DNA from 3 places in the Psychrosphaera aestuarii genome. Region 2 is predicted to be linked to each of the others. Evidence: predicted binding sites of a transcription regulator. Region 2 holds the regulator's gene; each other region holds the start of a gene.
What was found. The regulator sigma-54, encoded in region 2, starts transcription at its own class of promoters, with help from an activator protein. The targets are predictions, from matches to a motif close to GTTGGCACGNNNNTNGNNT.
Positions count from the first base shown of each region.

Region 1 (5,183 bases), 480 kb from region 2:
CATAGCATCCATCAATTGACCTTCGATATTGGTATCTAAGAAGTTCATGATTTCTGCTGCCGCTTTTAAACCGCCCATTTTCGCTGCTTGAGCACCTGCTTGTCCGGCAAACTGTTTCTCCATGATTTCATTTAATTCTTGAAGTGCTGCTGGTTGAACTTCTTCAAGGTTGGCTATACGCATGGTTAAATCAATTCGAACCTTGTCAGAGAATTGACTCAATATCTCCGCCGATTGATCTGGTGCTAAATAAGCCAAAACAATGGTTTGGATTTGAGGGTGTTCGTTTCGAATAATGTTCGCAACTTGCTTGGAGTCCATCCATTTTAAGGAATCAAGACCTTTCGCTCCGCCACCTAAGATTATTTGGTCTAGAAGCGTCGCGGCTTTATCTTCACCTAATGCGGCTGTTAACGCTTTCTTAATAAAGTCTTCAGACTGGAAGCCAATCGTACTGTAGTCCTGAATTTGTTCGATAAACAAACTATGAACGGCGGATATCTTGTCTTGGCTTAAATCATCTAGCTGCGCCATTGCGATACCCACTTTTTGCACCTGTTTAGGTTCTAAGTGTTTAAGTATCTGTGCTGCGTCTTCTTCTGATAAGCTTAATAAAAGGATGGCGGCTTTTTCAACGCCTTCAAGCTTCTCTACATCAAACGCCGGTTTACCCGCTGGTTTTGTGTTTTCTGCTGCTACGACATCATTCATCTTCTAATAACCACCCTTTAACTACTTGCGACGACAATTCTGGTTCATTTGCTACTAATGCTCTAACTGCTTTAAGCAAGTCTTCATCACCATGTAAGTCTGGTAATTGTAGCGTTCCGTCGGCCGCAAAGCCTATGTCTTTCTCATCAAATTCTGTATTAAGCATATCTAATGCTTCATCACCTAAGTCTACACCACCGAGAGCATCTTCTTCATATTTATCGGTTGTATCTTCTGGACTAATCAACTTGTTCAATAATGGACGAACTAAGAAGATAATAAGAACAATGATAACAAGCATAGCCGCAACCGTTTTTATCATTGGCTGGAACCACTCTTGTAAATAAATAGGCACATCTTCTGTTGACAGTGCATCGACCTTATTAAATGGAATGGTTACTACCTCAAGCGTATCACCGCGGTTTAGGTCAAAACCGATACCGCCTTGCAGTAATCGACGAATGTTAACCAATGCCTGTTGTGAACGAGGCGTTTTTTGAATCGTACCGTCTTCCGCTGTTGTAACAATGTAATCGACAGCAACTGATACGCTCAGTCTACGTACCACGCCCGTTTGATTTTGCTTGTGGCTAATTGTCTGATCTAATTCGTAATTTCTTGTTTGTTCTTTGTGAGAACGGCCAGTTGCACCACGATTTCTCGCATTACCAGCTTCTTCTGGAATATCAGACTCTAATGGTGGCTGATTTGATAATGCACCTGGAATGCCTACAGGACCATTACCCGTTTGATTTTCTTCAATTATAAATTCACTTCTAATCGCTGGTAAGTCAGGGTTGTAAGTCTTTTGTGTTTCTTGAACCTGCGTGAAGTCCATTGTTACATCAACCTGCGCGGTATAGTTTTCCATTCCGATGACAGGAGATAAAATTGAATTAATTTTTTGTAAGTATTCATCTTCACGTTTTTGCTCAATTTCAAATTGTTTACGTGAAAGAGCAGAAAGTGAGTTTTGTGAACCAGAATTTAGTAGTCGTCCATTTTGATCGGTCACAGTGACACGCGATGTAGATAAACCTTGAACCGCTGATGCCACTATATCCACGATACTGTCTATTTCTTCTGTTTTAAGCATACGACCACGTTGTAGAGTAACGACAACAGTAGCAGAAGGTTGTTTCGTATGACGAGCAAAGATGTTTTCTTTTGGAATAGCCAGTAAAACGCGTGCTCTACCTACTGAATTTAGTTCTTCTATGGTTCTCGCCAATTGCTGCTCTCGGCTATGTTTAAGTCGCTCTGTTTCCATACGCTGACTAACACCAAACCCAGTGTCTTGCATTAAAATTTCAGAACCTTCTGACGGCGCTTGAGAAAGACCACCACGAGCCAAAGATAGTTTGATATTTTGATAAGCATCAGCTGGCACTAAAATAGTATTTTGCTCTAATTTGTATTCAACTTTTTGAGCATCAAGGAAATCTAGTGTTTCGATAAGTTGCTCAGTATTAAACTGACCAAGCGGGCGAAGCTCAGGCTCTCGAGACCACATAAAAATGAAAATCGTAATCGCAATACAAATTACTAACGCTAATATCAACGCACCTTGGCGTAATAAGTCTGCACTTGATGCTGCGCTTAAAAAACCAGACTTTTGCTCTTCAACGTTATCCATATCGCCGTTTAGCGATACCATATCGTTAGAGACATCTTGTCCAGGTGTTGTCATTTGAGTAGTTAGTTCGTCTGCCACGTTAAACCCTTAATTCTATATTTAACTGCTGAATAAAGCCTAAACAGGCATGCTCATTATTGTTTTGTAGGCTTCGACAAGTTTGTTACGAACTTGAACCGTTGCTTCAAAAGCAATGCCTGCTTTTTGCGATGCAATCATTGTTTCAGCAAGAGAAACTGAGCGGTCGCCCATTTCTAATCGATTTTTTAACTCGCCAGATGTTTTTTGTAAGTCATTTACATTATTAACGGCTTGCTCTAATAGCTCACCAAAATTAGCTGACGACGGGTTATTGACTTTTTGCGCCTGAGCAAAAGGATTGATCTCATTATTTGGACGAATTGTTTGGCTTGACGCTTGTGACGCCATGCTTTGTAACTCTGCATATAAGTTGTTAGCTTGAATGTTCATTATCGAGTCCTCTATTCAGGAGCATTTCTTTACTGAACTAGATAAAGCACGAATGATGCCAATTTATTATCGTTACAAATCAATAGTTTAATGATTATCTTGACGGGAATTCTATAGCTAGATAGTGACGGAGTTTTGACTACCACTGTTTTTTAGTGACTTTGTGGCTTGATATAAAAGCATAAATTGAGACGACAACCTAAAAAAGCCCGCTAAACATTCATCATGTTAATTAGCGGGCAAACTTAGATAGTCGGTTACGCAGGTACTTCAATCCCTTGCTCACGCATTTTTGCAAGTTTGTAGCGTAAGGTTCTAGGACTAATGCCTAACTTTTCAGCTACGTCTTTTCGTTTACCCTGGCAGGCTTGCAATGCATCAAGAATAATTCGGTTCTCTTGATCGCGGATTTCCATTTTGAAGTCGCCACTGTCGTCAATTTGATTTGTCGCCTGAATATTGGCTGCAATGTTATCAACAGCAAACTCTTCCACTAGAATATGCTCAGCTTCAATGGTATTGGCAGTACAAAGAATAAGTGCTCGTTGAATCACATTATCCAGCTCGCGAACATTACCAGGCCAATTATGTTGCATTAATTTATGCATAGCTCCGGCCCCAATTACCGGAATCTCTCTACCAGTTTCAATGCAGTAACGACTTAAAAGATGTTCTGCGATTGGTAGTAAGTCATCTTTGCGAGCGCTAAGTGGTAGCCACTTAATCGGAAATACGTTTAAGCGATAAAATAAATCTTCTCTAAACTTCCCTTCTTTGACGGCCGTCGCTAAATCTCGATTTGATGTTGCAAGCACTCGCACATCTAGTTTTACCGTTTTACGGCTGCCCAAACGTTCCACTTCACGCTCTTGTAAAACTCGAAGAAGTTTAGCCTGAAGGTTCAAGTCCATTTCAGTAATTTCATCGAGCAAGATAGTACCGTGTTGCGCTTGTTCAAATTTTCCAGGGCAAGCTTGTATTGCACCAGTAAAGGCACCTTTTTCATAACCAAATAATGTTGCTTCAAGCATATTATCCGGAATAGCCGCACAGTTTATCGCAATAAAATCATGCTCAGAACGTGGCGATTGGTCATGTATATATCTTGCCATCACTTCTTTACCAGAGCCGCTTGGGCCCGTGATCATTACCGATGCATCAGACGCTGCAACTTTTGCGGCCAGCTTTAAAAGCTCAATACTCTTTTTATCTGCCACAACTGGATCATGTCTATCGGTCTGTTTGACCGGAGCATATCGACCGACCATATTTAATAGTACTTCTGGCGCAAATGGTTTTGCCATATAGTCGATAGCACCATATTTCATCGCCTCAACAGCATGGTCAATAGTTGCGTAAGCGGTCATCAATAAAAATGGTGTATTAGGGTATAGTTTTTTAACCGACTTCAATAAGTCTAAACCTGACAACCCGCCCATTTGAACGTCTGATACGATTAAATCAATGACAGTTTCTTTTAGTTTTACCAAAGCTGTTTCCGCCGACTCGGCTTCCACAACAGAATAACCTGCGATAGAGAGTGTATCGACTAACGCTTCTCGTAAACCTGAGTCGTCTTCAACAACTAATATTTGTGACTGGTTCATGCGATAACCTCCTGAGATACAGTTTCTACTGAATGCATTTCGTTTTGTGGTGCTAGTTTAATTGGCAGATAAATAGAGAATACGGCTCCGCCTGAAACTTTATTCTTCACCGCCACTTTGCCTTGATGAGCTTGCGCTACTGTTTTCACAACAGATAAGCCTAAACCCGTGCCCTGAGAGCGAGTTGTATAAAACGGCTCAAATATTTTATCAATTAAACTGGCATCTATTCCTGGGCCGTTGTCCTCAACAGAAATACAGACTTGATTTGGATTATTTTCTACTCGACGCGCAGCTAAGTGAATATGAACGCCTTCACCAACGACCTGTACGGCATTGTGAACTAAATTGGTAATAGCGCTGGCAAGACTTGTTTTATTAGCAAGCAATAAAATATCTGGCTCAGGTAATTCAACCGTCATTGTACCTGCTGGCTGCACCATAGCTTCAGAGCTTTGATGAACATTAGTTAGTAGTTGTTGCAATGAGACTTGCTCTAGCACTTGATTTTCACCACTCTTAGCAAACATCAACATATCGTTAACCTGCTTCTCAAGGTCGGAAAGTCGAGATGACAATTTATTGACGAAATTACTGCGCTGTTCTGATTTTAATCGATTGTTTGCTAAATTTGCGGAGTACAACATAGCGGCAGACAAAGGTGTACGTATTTGGTGCGCTAAACTTGCGACCATTCGTCCTAAGGCAGAAACGCGCTGCAAATGGCTAATACGTTCTTGTAATTGTCTAGTTTCCGT
Region 1 covers NZ_CP072844.1:1,275,184-1,280,366, reverse strand. The annotation lists gene fliG (flagellar motor switch protein FliG) at 1-711, opposite strand, end outside; gene fliF (flagellar basal-body MS-ring/collar protein FliF) at 704-2,368, opposite strand; gene fliE (flagellar hook-basal body complex protein FliE) at 2,465-2,818, opposite strand; gene J9318_RS05740 (sigma-54-dependent transcriptional regulator) at 3,076-4,425, opposite strand; gene J9318_RS05735 (sensor histidine kinase) at 4,422-5,183, opposite strand, start outside.
Region 1: a site for sigma-54 is predicted at 2,863-2,881, ahead of fliE (flagellar hook-basal body complex protein FliE). Genes of this name have one in related genera too.

Region 2 (5,183 bases):
GTGAAACCTTTATTACCAGCCATTTTGAAGGTTCAAGTACCTAATGAGACTTAGATTACTCGTTCTACTTATTTTTGTTGGGATCAGCCTTTATCTTTGGTTTCCAGCTTTTACCAATCAAAGTAATGCGGATGACTCCGAAGAGCCTGTGTTAACGCCTGACTTCACGGCAACATTATTGCATCAAGAAATGTTCGATAAAAATGGTACGTTAAAGCAAGAGGTGTTCTCGCAAAAAATGGAACACTATGCCCAGTTAGCTTTGACTTACTTTGAACAGCCTGAATTTGTTATTTATCAAAATGATGCTCCGTTTTGGCGATTAGCCGCAGACCTTGGCAGTGTGCAAGATGGCCGACTAACCTTAGACAGTAACGTTAAAATGTATCAGTTAACCGATAACGAGCTCGTTACCAGTATTGAAACCCAATACTTAGAAATAGATCTCGACACTCAAGTGGTTGAGACCGATAAGCCAATTATAATTCGCGGTGAAAAAACCACTATTGAAGGGCAAGGTCTAACTGCCGATCTAAAAGCTCAAACAGTTAAACTTAAACATCACGTAAGAACAATTTTAAAAGGGACGAAAAATGACTAAATTCATCAAGATGACACTTGTTATACTTGCTTGTATTGGCCTTAATGCATTTGCTAATGACGATCTTATTATTGATTCTAAAAACCAAGATCTTGATTACAAAAATAACACTATGTATTTCAGCGGTAACGTAAAAATACAACAAGGGACGCTCACGATCACGGCTGACGAACTATATGTAATAACAAAAGACGGCGTAGGCGAAAAACTAATAGCAAAAGGCAAACCTGCTCGCTTTTTGCAAAATGATCCTAATAATGAAGCATTAGAGGCCACAGCATTAGAAGTCGTTTATATGATTAACGAACGTATTTTAGAATTGAATGGCCAAGCTAAATATAAGCAAGGTAGCTCGATTGTTGAAAGTGGTAATATCGTATTTGATTTAAATGCACAAAGAGTCAAAGCTGACGGCGACAAGTCAACCGGTGGTCGTGTAACTACTACGATAAAAACAAAAAAAACACAGCCAAATAATTAAGTAGAGAAATTAAATATGACCAAGTTGGTGGCAAAGCACTTAGCCAAATCCTATAAAAGTCGTCAAGTTGTTAAAGATGTCAGCTTGTCGGTAGAAGCTGGTCAAGTAGTTGGCTTGTTAGGACCAAATGGCGCGGGTAAAACAACAACTTTTTACATGATTGTTGGTTTGGTGCCTAACGATAAAGGTTTAATTCAGCTTGATGATATCGATTTGAGCCACGAACCTATGCACGTAAGAGCTCGCAAAGGCATTGGTTATTTACCTCAAGAGTCGTCTATCTTTAAAAAGCTGACAGTTTCACAAAATATAATGTCTGTTCTAGAAATGCGAAAAGACATAGATGCAAACCAACAGGCTGATTTACTTGATGATTTAATTGCCGAATTTCATATTGATCATATTCGGGATAGTCTTGGTATGGCATTGTCTGGTGGTGAGCGCCGCCGCGTAGAAATCGCAAGGGCATTGGCTGCCGATCCAAAAATTATTCTATTAGATGAGCCTTTTGCGGGTGTTGATCCTATATCTGTCATAGATATAAAGAAAATAATTCAACAATTAACAGCAAAGGGAATTGGTGTACTTATTACCGATCATAATGTCCGTGAAACACTTGATGTCTGCGAAAAAGCCTATATCGTTAGTCATGGAGAGCTTATTGCTGAAGGAACTCCGGCTCAAGTGCTAGAAAGTGACATAGTTAAGAAAGTTTATCTTGGTGACCAGTTCAAACTTTGATATTTTGGTAGCACGAATAAGTTTATTTTAGTCAGTACTTTACTGGGATCAAATGAGACCAACATTACAACTTAAAATGGGTCAGCAGTTAACAATGACCCCGCAATTACAGCAGGCTATTCGTCTGTTGCAGTTGTCGTCATTAGAATTGCAACAAGAGATCCAAGAAGCCTTGGATAGTAATCCTTTGTTGGAAGCTGATGAAGAGCATGGCTCAGTTGAACAAATCGAATTACCACAAGACAACCATGATCGTCATGAAAATGAAGCCTCAGTTTCATCTAACGACGACGATATCGAGTGGACGCGAGAAGAACGCGATACAAACGAAAATATCCAAGACCAAACTATTAGTGATGACTTGCCCACAGACTCGACTTGGGATGACTACATGAGCGCCGCTCCTGCGAGCTCAGGCCCTGCGTACGACGGTGAAGATACCGTTTATCAAGGTGAAACAACTGTTGATATTCAAGACCATTTAAAATGGCAATTAAATCTATCCACTTTTTCCGAACATGACTTAGCTATTGCAACAGCCATTATTGATGCTATTGATGACAAAGGTTTTTTGACGGTATCTGTTGAAGACATTGTTGAGTCTGTAGACATCGAAGATGTTGAAATAGAGGAAGTTGAAGCGGTTTTAAAACGCATCCAACACTTTGATCCTATTGGTGTTGCCACCCGAGGGTTGCAAGAGTGTTTGTTGGTTCAGTTAAAGCAATATAGCCCTGACACACCTTGGCGTGAAGAGGCTATTGAACTCATTGCTGAAAATATCGACCTGTTAGCGAACCGTGATTATCGCACTATAATCCGCAAAACAAGATTAAAAGAATCTGAATTAAAAGAAGCACTCGACTTGATTCAACAACTGAATCCAAATCCCGCAAGCCTAGTTATAAAAGACGAAATTGACTATGTAATTCCAGATGTTACCGTCGTAAAGAAAAAAGGTCGTTGGTTAGTAGAGCTAAATCCTAATTCTATGCCTAAAATTAAAGTGAACGAACAATATGCTTCACTGTCTAAAACTTCAACCAATAGCTCTGACGCGCAATTTGTTCGTTCACACTTACAAGAAGCAAAATGGTTTATTAAAAGTTTAGAAAGCAGAAACGACACTTTATTGAAGGTATCTAATTGTATCGTGCAACAACAACAAGCATTTTTTGAATACGGACCAGAGGCGATGAAACCAATGGTTCTAAATGATGTAGCAGAAATGGTCGATATGCATGAGTCCACGATATCGCGTGTGACAACACAAAAGTTCATGCACACACCCAGAGGAATCTTTGAGTTAAAGTATTTCTTTTCTAGCCACGTCAGCACCGAAAATGGTGGTGAATGTTCATCCACTGCAATACGGGCTTTAATAAGAAAGTTAGTTGCTGCAGAAAACCAAGCAAAACCGTTAAGTGACAGTAAGATTGCTGATATTCTGGCCGAACAGGGCATCCAAGTAGCCAGAAGAACTATCGCAAAATACCGGGAATCGTTAAACATTCCCCCTTCAAACCAGAGAAAACGATTGGTTTAACAATCCATTTTATCAATTCAGAAGGAAGTGCATATGCAAATTAATTTAACTTGTCGTCATGTCGATGCAACAGAGTCTTTAAAAGAATATGTTGATACGAAATTTGCAAAGTTAGAACGTCATTTTGACCATATTAATAACGTCCATGTGATTTTAGACGTTGAAAAACTCAACCAAAAAGCAGAAGCAACTATGCACGTAAATGGTGGTGAACTATTTGCTGCATCGGAGCATACTGATATGTATGCTGCAATTGATTCCTTAATTGATAAACTTGACCGTCAAGTCATTAAACACAAAGAAAAGTTAACCAGACATTAACTTTCTTTATTAATTTTAAAGCGCCATGGACGGTGCTTTTAACCAATCTTTTGAGATTTAAATCAAAAGAGTAAAGCAGTAAAAGATAACCATGAATGTAAAGCTACTCCTGCGACCTGAGTGCACTAAAGTACTAACAGATTGCCAAAGCAAGAAAAAGATCCTCGAGCATATTGCCGAGATCGCGAGTACAAAATTACCAGACCTCACTTGCACAGATATACTCTCAAGTCTTATGAATAGAGAAAAGTTGGGGAGTACCGGAATAGGAAATGGCGTTGCTATTCCTCATGGAAAAATAACACCAAATGAAAGTCCAGTGGCGGTATTAATCGTTATCCACCCTGGCATTGATTACGATGCAATAGACAATAGACCTGTTGATGTATTTTTTGCGTTACTTGTTCCAGAAGATCAGTGTGACGTGCATTTAAATACGTTAGCGTCAATCGCAGAAATTTTTGATAATAAAGAAATGCTTCGTAAAATAAGAAGCGCCGAAACTGATAATGATCTTTACAAAATAATTGAAGCTGCTTAATCATGCATATATTTATCGTTAGTGGCCGTTCAGGCTCAGGGAAGACAGTCGTATTAAGAGTACTAGAGGATCTAGGCTACTATTGCGTAGATAATTTACCGGTTAATTTATTACCTGCATTATCACACTCCTTATCTAAAAATTATCCTCAAGTTGCCGTCAGTATTGACGTTAGAAACTTGCCCAGCTCTGAACAAGAGTTAATGGATAATTTAGATTTCTTACCCAAAGGCGTAAAGACGACCGTTCTATATATAGATGCTAAAGATGACGTATTAATTCGTCGCTATAGTGAAACAAGGCGCCTACACCCTTTAACCAAAGGTGATGCGTCACTACCTGATGCAATCGCACAGGAGAGTAAGCTTTTAGATGGGTTATCGTCTAGAGCCGATTTATATATTGATACCTCGGATTTAAATGTTCATCAACTAACCGAGATGGTGAGAGAAAAGATATTAGGAAAGTCAGATAAAGAACTTATTATTACTTTCGAGTCGTTCGGCTTTAAATATGGGGTACCAAACGATATCGATTTTGTATTTGATGCACGATTTCTACCAAATCCTCACTGGGAACCAGAACTTAGAGCATTAACCGGTTTAGACTTACCTGTGAAAGACTTTTTCTCTAGTCAACCACTTGTGAATAAATTCATATTTCAAATCAATAACTTTATGTCCACTTGGTTACCGCATTTAGAGCGCAATAATCGTAGTTATTTAACGATCGCAATAGGCTGTACTGGTGGTAAACATAGGTCTGTATATATTGCTGAAACGCTCGCTGAACAATTTCGTTCTCGTGGAAAAAATGTAAAAACTCGCCATCGAGAGATGAGCCGTTATTTAGAGCAACTGTAAGGTAACAAGCCCAGTGTTATCACGAACAATTACAATCCAGAATAAGCTTGGGTTACACGCAAGGGCTGCGACCAAATTGGCCCAACTCG
Region 2 covers NZ_CP072844.1:798,490-803,672, reverse strand. The annotation lists gene kdsC (3-deoxy-manno-octulosonate-8-phosphatase KdsC) at 1-44, shown strand, start outside; gene lptC (LPS export ABC transporter periplasmic protein LptC) at 44-601, shown strand; gene lptA (lipopolysaccharide transport periplasmic protein LptA) at 594-1,082, shown strand; gene lptB (LPS export ABC transporter ATP-binding protein) at 1,098-1,823, shown strand; gene J9318_RS03655 (RNA polymerase factor sigma-54) at 1,876-3,369, shown strand; gene hpf (ribosome hibernation promoting factor) at 3,403-3,690, shown strand; gene ptsN (PTS IIA-like nitrogen regulatory protein PtsN) at 3,782-4,231, shown strand; gene rapZ (RNase adapter RapZ) at 4,234-5,094, shown strand; gene J9318_RS03635 (HPr family phosphocarrier protein) at 5,108-5,183, shown strand, end outside.

Region 3 (5,183 bases), 130 kb from region 2:
TGACTATGTTGTATGTATTCCAACATAAAGGATTCATGTTTATACCGGGCACTTCATTCTTAGGTGGCATGGAAGAAAACTGGTTCTTAGGCATTTCGCCTAATGCCTTTGGTGCTGTAGGCGCTATCGTGAACTTTACTGTTGCATTTATCATGCTTAAGTTTACTGGCCCTGCACCACAAGAAATCCAAGACATGGTAGATAACTTCCGTGTCCCTCATGGAGCTGGAAAAGCGCACGCACACTAAACATGTGTTTTTACCCTTTGGCTTCCCATTTGATTCTACATTTGGGAAGCCATTTTTTCTGGTAAATTGAGTTAGTTATTTAGTTATTTAGTTATTTAGTTATTTAGTTATTTAGTTATTTAGTTATTTAGTTATTTAGTTATTTAGTTATTTAGTTATTTAGTTATTTAGTTATTTAGTGAACGACTTAAATAAAGCAACCGAGGTTTAACATGAATAAACACACCAAAATGGCATTATACGTAGCGCCTTTTTTAATATTGGGTGGTTATATTTTGTCTGATATGTGGGTGGAGAGTCAGGCCGCCAAAGACAAAGTTGTGATCATGCAGCAGCAAGGTATATGCGATGTTCTTGAGCAAATCTGTGTTTTAGAAGCGGGAGATTTACAATTAAACATTTACGATAAAAATGGCGAAACCTACGTAAACTCTACGTTTGCATTAGATGCAGCGACTTTATTTATTGTTAATGATAACGGTGATGCTGTTGAATACTCATTAGCACAAGAGGACAACGCATTTTATTGGAAACTTCCCACCCCAATTCGAGCACAATTAACTAATCCCGGGGATTCACGAACTATGCGTGTAATCGCTCAAATAAAAGGTGGAAAATACATTAGCGAGTTTGTCACTAAAAGAACCTAATGCAGCCTAAGTCTTAGCTTACAGCTTCATGGTTAATGAAGGCTAGGTTAATTTAGGCTGCGTTAATTTAGGCTAATTTAATTCCAGCTACTCTAGTTTCAGCTATTATTGCGGTTCGTTCACTAACAGCACTTTGTATAAATCTTCACGGCGATCTTTTAAGTTTCGTACTGTACCTTCACTGTGCAATACCTTTAATTTGTCCATATCTAAGTCGCTAAACAGCAGCATTTCGGTATTAGGCGTTGCTTCATTTAATGTTGCATCATGTGGAAACGAAAAGTCCGACGGTGTTAGTACCGCAGATTGTGAATATTGTACATCAAGGCTTTCAACCTCTGGTAAATTGCCCACTGAGCCTGCGATTACAACATAACATTCATTTTCAATAGCTCGAGCTTGCGCGCAATGACGTACTCGTAAGTAACTGTTTTTCGTATCTGTCCAAAATGGCACAAATAAAATATCTAAGCCTTGTTTGGCTAAGATTCGTGACAGTTCAGGGAACTCAACGTCATAACAAATTTGTATTCCTACACGTCCTGCATCGGTATCAAATACGGCAATTTTATCACCGCCTTGAATAACCCAATCGTTTTGCTCATGAGGCGTTATATGAATTTTTCGTTGCTCATCTATTTTTCCGCTTCGATGACATAAATAACTAACGTTATAAATCTTGTCACCTTCAGCCAGAGGCATTGAGCCGGTAATAATATTGGCGTTGTACTCAATTGCCATACGCGACATCGCGTTTTTAAATGTTTCTGTATATTCTGCTAAATAACGAATAGCTTCTGTTTGATTACTTTGTTCAGTTAAGCCCATAAGTGGCGCATTAAAAAATTCTGGGAATAAAATAAAATCACTTTGGTAGTCTGATACCGTATCAACAAAATATTCCACCTGTTTCAACAATTCTTCAACTGACTCAACACAACGCATTTGCCATTGCACCGCTCCAACACGAACAATCGACTTGGTCGACTCAAGCACAGTGTCGGTGGGCTCAAACATGATATTGTTCCACTCTAATAAAGTGGCATAACCGACTGAGCCCTGATCTTCAGGCAAGTACTTTTTAAGTAGTCGCTTTACTTGGAAGTCATTAGATAGTTGAAAGCTCAAAATAGGGTCATACAATTCTTTGTGGTCTACTTTTTCAATGTATTCCGTTGGTGACATGTCGTCACTGTAGTTATGATAAAGCGGAATTCGACCGCCCGCTAAAATCGCCCTTAAATTGTATTGTCGGCACAGCTCTTTCCTTGCATCGTATAATCGTCGGCCTAGTCGCATGCCTCGGTGTGTAGGTGATATAACAACATCAAGGCCGTATAACGCATCACCTTCCTCATCGGAGTATACACGGTCATGACCATCAACAATGTCCTCATAGGTATGTGGGTTTGAAAAACGTGCGTAATCAACTTGTACGCTCAAAGCAATCCCAACTAACACACCATCATCAACAATGCCGATTTGCCCTTCTGGGAACTGATCTATTAGTCTAAAAATAGTGTGAGAAGGCCATGCTCCGCCAAGGTCTGGGTAAGCTCGATCCATTAAGGTCTTAATTTCCGGGTATTGCCCTTTAGTAAGGTTACAGATCTCTAAATGCGTTTTTTCCACAGACATACCTACTCCAATTATTAAAATATCTTTGCATTAACACGTTCAAATACTTAAACGCGTTTATTTTAGTTCAATAACAACCGTTTTTGTTCATAAAAAGCGTACCCAATTAGAGTACAAGTCATTGAAAAACTTAGCTTTATTGTCGACTATTTTTACACCAACCCAATATTGTTTTAAAAAACTCATTGAAATCAACGGTTTAAGTATTGGCTTTGTTTTTGCTTTGTCGCAACAAGATACATCATATTTTAAAACTCTAATAAGGACATCTTTTGAATGAAGTTTATTAAAACGTTATTTTGCGCAGTGGTGGTATTTTTTGCACTATCGCAAGAATCCAAGGCTGACGTTATCTTAACCGGCATGGGCGGAGAATTAGGGCTTGGCGTACAAGCTTTACCTCTTATTGATGACGGCTCTAGCAATGCATTAAACCTACCTTTTAATGTTAATTTTTTTAACAATTCGTATAACACATTTTTTGTGAACTCTAACGGTAACCTAACTTTTGGTAGTGGTTATAGAGACTTCACACCAGAGAGTTTTGAAACCGTCTCTAGTCCTATGATTGCACCTTACTGGGGCGATGTTGATGTATCTTGTGGTTCGGAAGAAGACCCTAGTTGCGGAAATATTTATGTTGGGTCGCCAGAAGAAGGCGTAACAGCTGTGACTTGGTATGACGTTGCAGAGTATGGGAATTCAGGATCTGGCGAACGTAATACGTTCCAAGCAGTGCTCATTGATCGTTCTGGCGATACTGGTGTAGACGGCGACTTTGATATTGAATTTCGTTACCAACAATTAGAGTGGGCCGATAGTGCACAAGCTGGTTTTGCCGCGGGCAACGGTTTTAATGGCGGTGGCCCAGGCGATGGTTGTGAAATCGACTGTGAATGTCCGGGTGGAGACTGTGAGTGTCCAAATGGCGATTGTGAATGTCCTGTTGAAGAATGTGGCCCTGTAAATTTTCCACAAAGCATCCCAACTCCTCAAGTAGTAGAATTAGCGTCTAGCGAACTTACTGTTGAAGGTATTGAGTCGGTAAATTATTACTCACTTCCAGGTGCATTATCTCAAGATGTTGTTGAGTTGGCTAATACTTCAAATACGGGTCAAGACGGTATTTGGACGTTTTCATTCCGTGATGGAACGTTTTTAGAGCCTGGTCAAACTCCGTCAAACCCAATTATGCCAATTTCTGAAGATGAAAATGGTTGGGGATTTGATTTCAACGTAGACTTTGGTGAAATCGTATTTATCGACCCTGATGTTGCGGTTGGTTATGACTACTTTGTTGATAACGGCTCTAGCTTTGCTTCTGTTATTTTACCTAGCGGCTTTAATGCAAACTACGAACTGTGGCTATTAGTTAACGGTGTATGGGAATTCTCTGCTTTCCTAAACGCAGACGAGCAGTACTTTTTTGGTGGATTAGGTGTTACTGAATTCCGTATATTAGGTATTGATATCTCAAATATGGTTGACCCTACAGACTCAAATGCATTTGTTACTGGCCTTACATTTACTGGTTCGGGTAATCAACAAATCCGTCAAGTTCCTATCACTGAGTTCGTGGCAGATGCCACCGATGTGAGTGAGCCTAGCCCGTTACTACTGTTACTTCTTGGCTGTGGTTTCTTAGCATTACAGCGTAAGAAAAAGGTAAATGTGGCGTAATCGCTAAATAGCTTTTAACTATTTATTGTTTTAAAGGGACTTCGGTCCCTTTTTTGTTGCAAACTTTTCTACAATTTCATGATCGATTTGCTTTAAATAATGCAAGTTAGCGTTATAAATGATAAAAACGACAGATACTCTGCGCCACTATTATTCTATTTACAAAATGAGATGGCGTGTGATGAATTTTAATAACAACACAATATTATTCTCCTGAGGTTCAATATGAAAACCCAACTTAAGCAAATAGCGTTTACAGCCATAGCTGCTAGTTTGTTAGTGGCCTGCTCTAAAGCACCATCTGATTCTGGAATTGACTCGAACGGCCAGCAATCCGTTGAATATATCGGCGAGCAATCACGACTAGATATTTATCATCCCGTTGAACTAACCGCTGATTTAAGCCACTTAAGTCAAAAACAACAAGAGATGCTGGGAGTTCTTATTGATGCATCTGAAATAATGGACGACTTATTTTGGTTACAAGCCTTTGGTGAAGACAAAACTGAGTTTTTAGACAAAATTAAAGATCCTAAAGTACGTGCATTCGCAGAAATTAACTACGGCCCATGGGATCGATTAAACGGCGACAAATTATTTTTATCTGGCTACAAAGAAAAGTCTCCAGGCGCTGAGTTTTATCCTGCGGATATGACCAAATCTGAGTTTGAGAAGCTAGAGCTTGATAATAAAGATGGTTTGTATTCAGTGATTAAACGCAACAAAAAAGGCAAATTAGAAATCGCGCCTTATCATCAAGAGTATCAAGGTGAAATGCGCCGTGCAGCTTCGTTGTTAATTACCGCAGCTTCTTATGCAGAAGATGAGGAGTTCAAAAACTACCTAACTATGCGTGCTGAAGCATTGGTAACCGACGAATATCAAGCATCAGACTTCGCTTGGATGGACATGAAGAACAACCCAATTGATGTTGTTATTGGACCTATTGAAACTTATGAAGACCAGT
Region 3 covers NZ_CP072844.1:670,902-676,084, reverse strand. The annotation lists gene J9318_RS03115 (sodium:solute symporter family protein) at 1-248, shown strand, start outside; gene J9318_RS03110 (hypothetical protein) at 461-898, shown strand; gene J9318_RS03105 (bifunctional GNAT family N-acetyltransferase/carbon-nitrogen hydrolase family protein) at 1,004-2,536, opposite strand; gene J9318_RS03100 (nidogen-like domain-containing protein) at 2,813-4,216, shown strand; gene J9318_RS03095 (dipeptidyl-peptidase 3 family protein) at 4,442-5,183, shown strand, end outside.
Region 3: a site for sigma-54 is predicted at 2,742-2,760, ahead of J9318_RS03100 (nidogen-like domain-containing protein). Genes of this name have one in related genera too.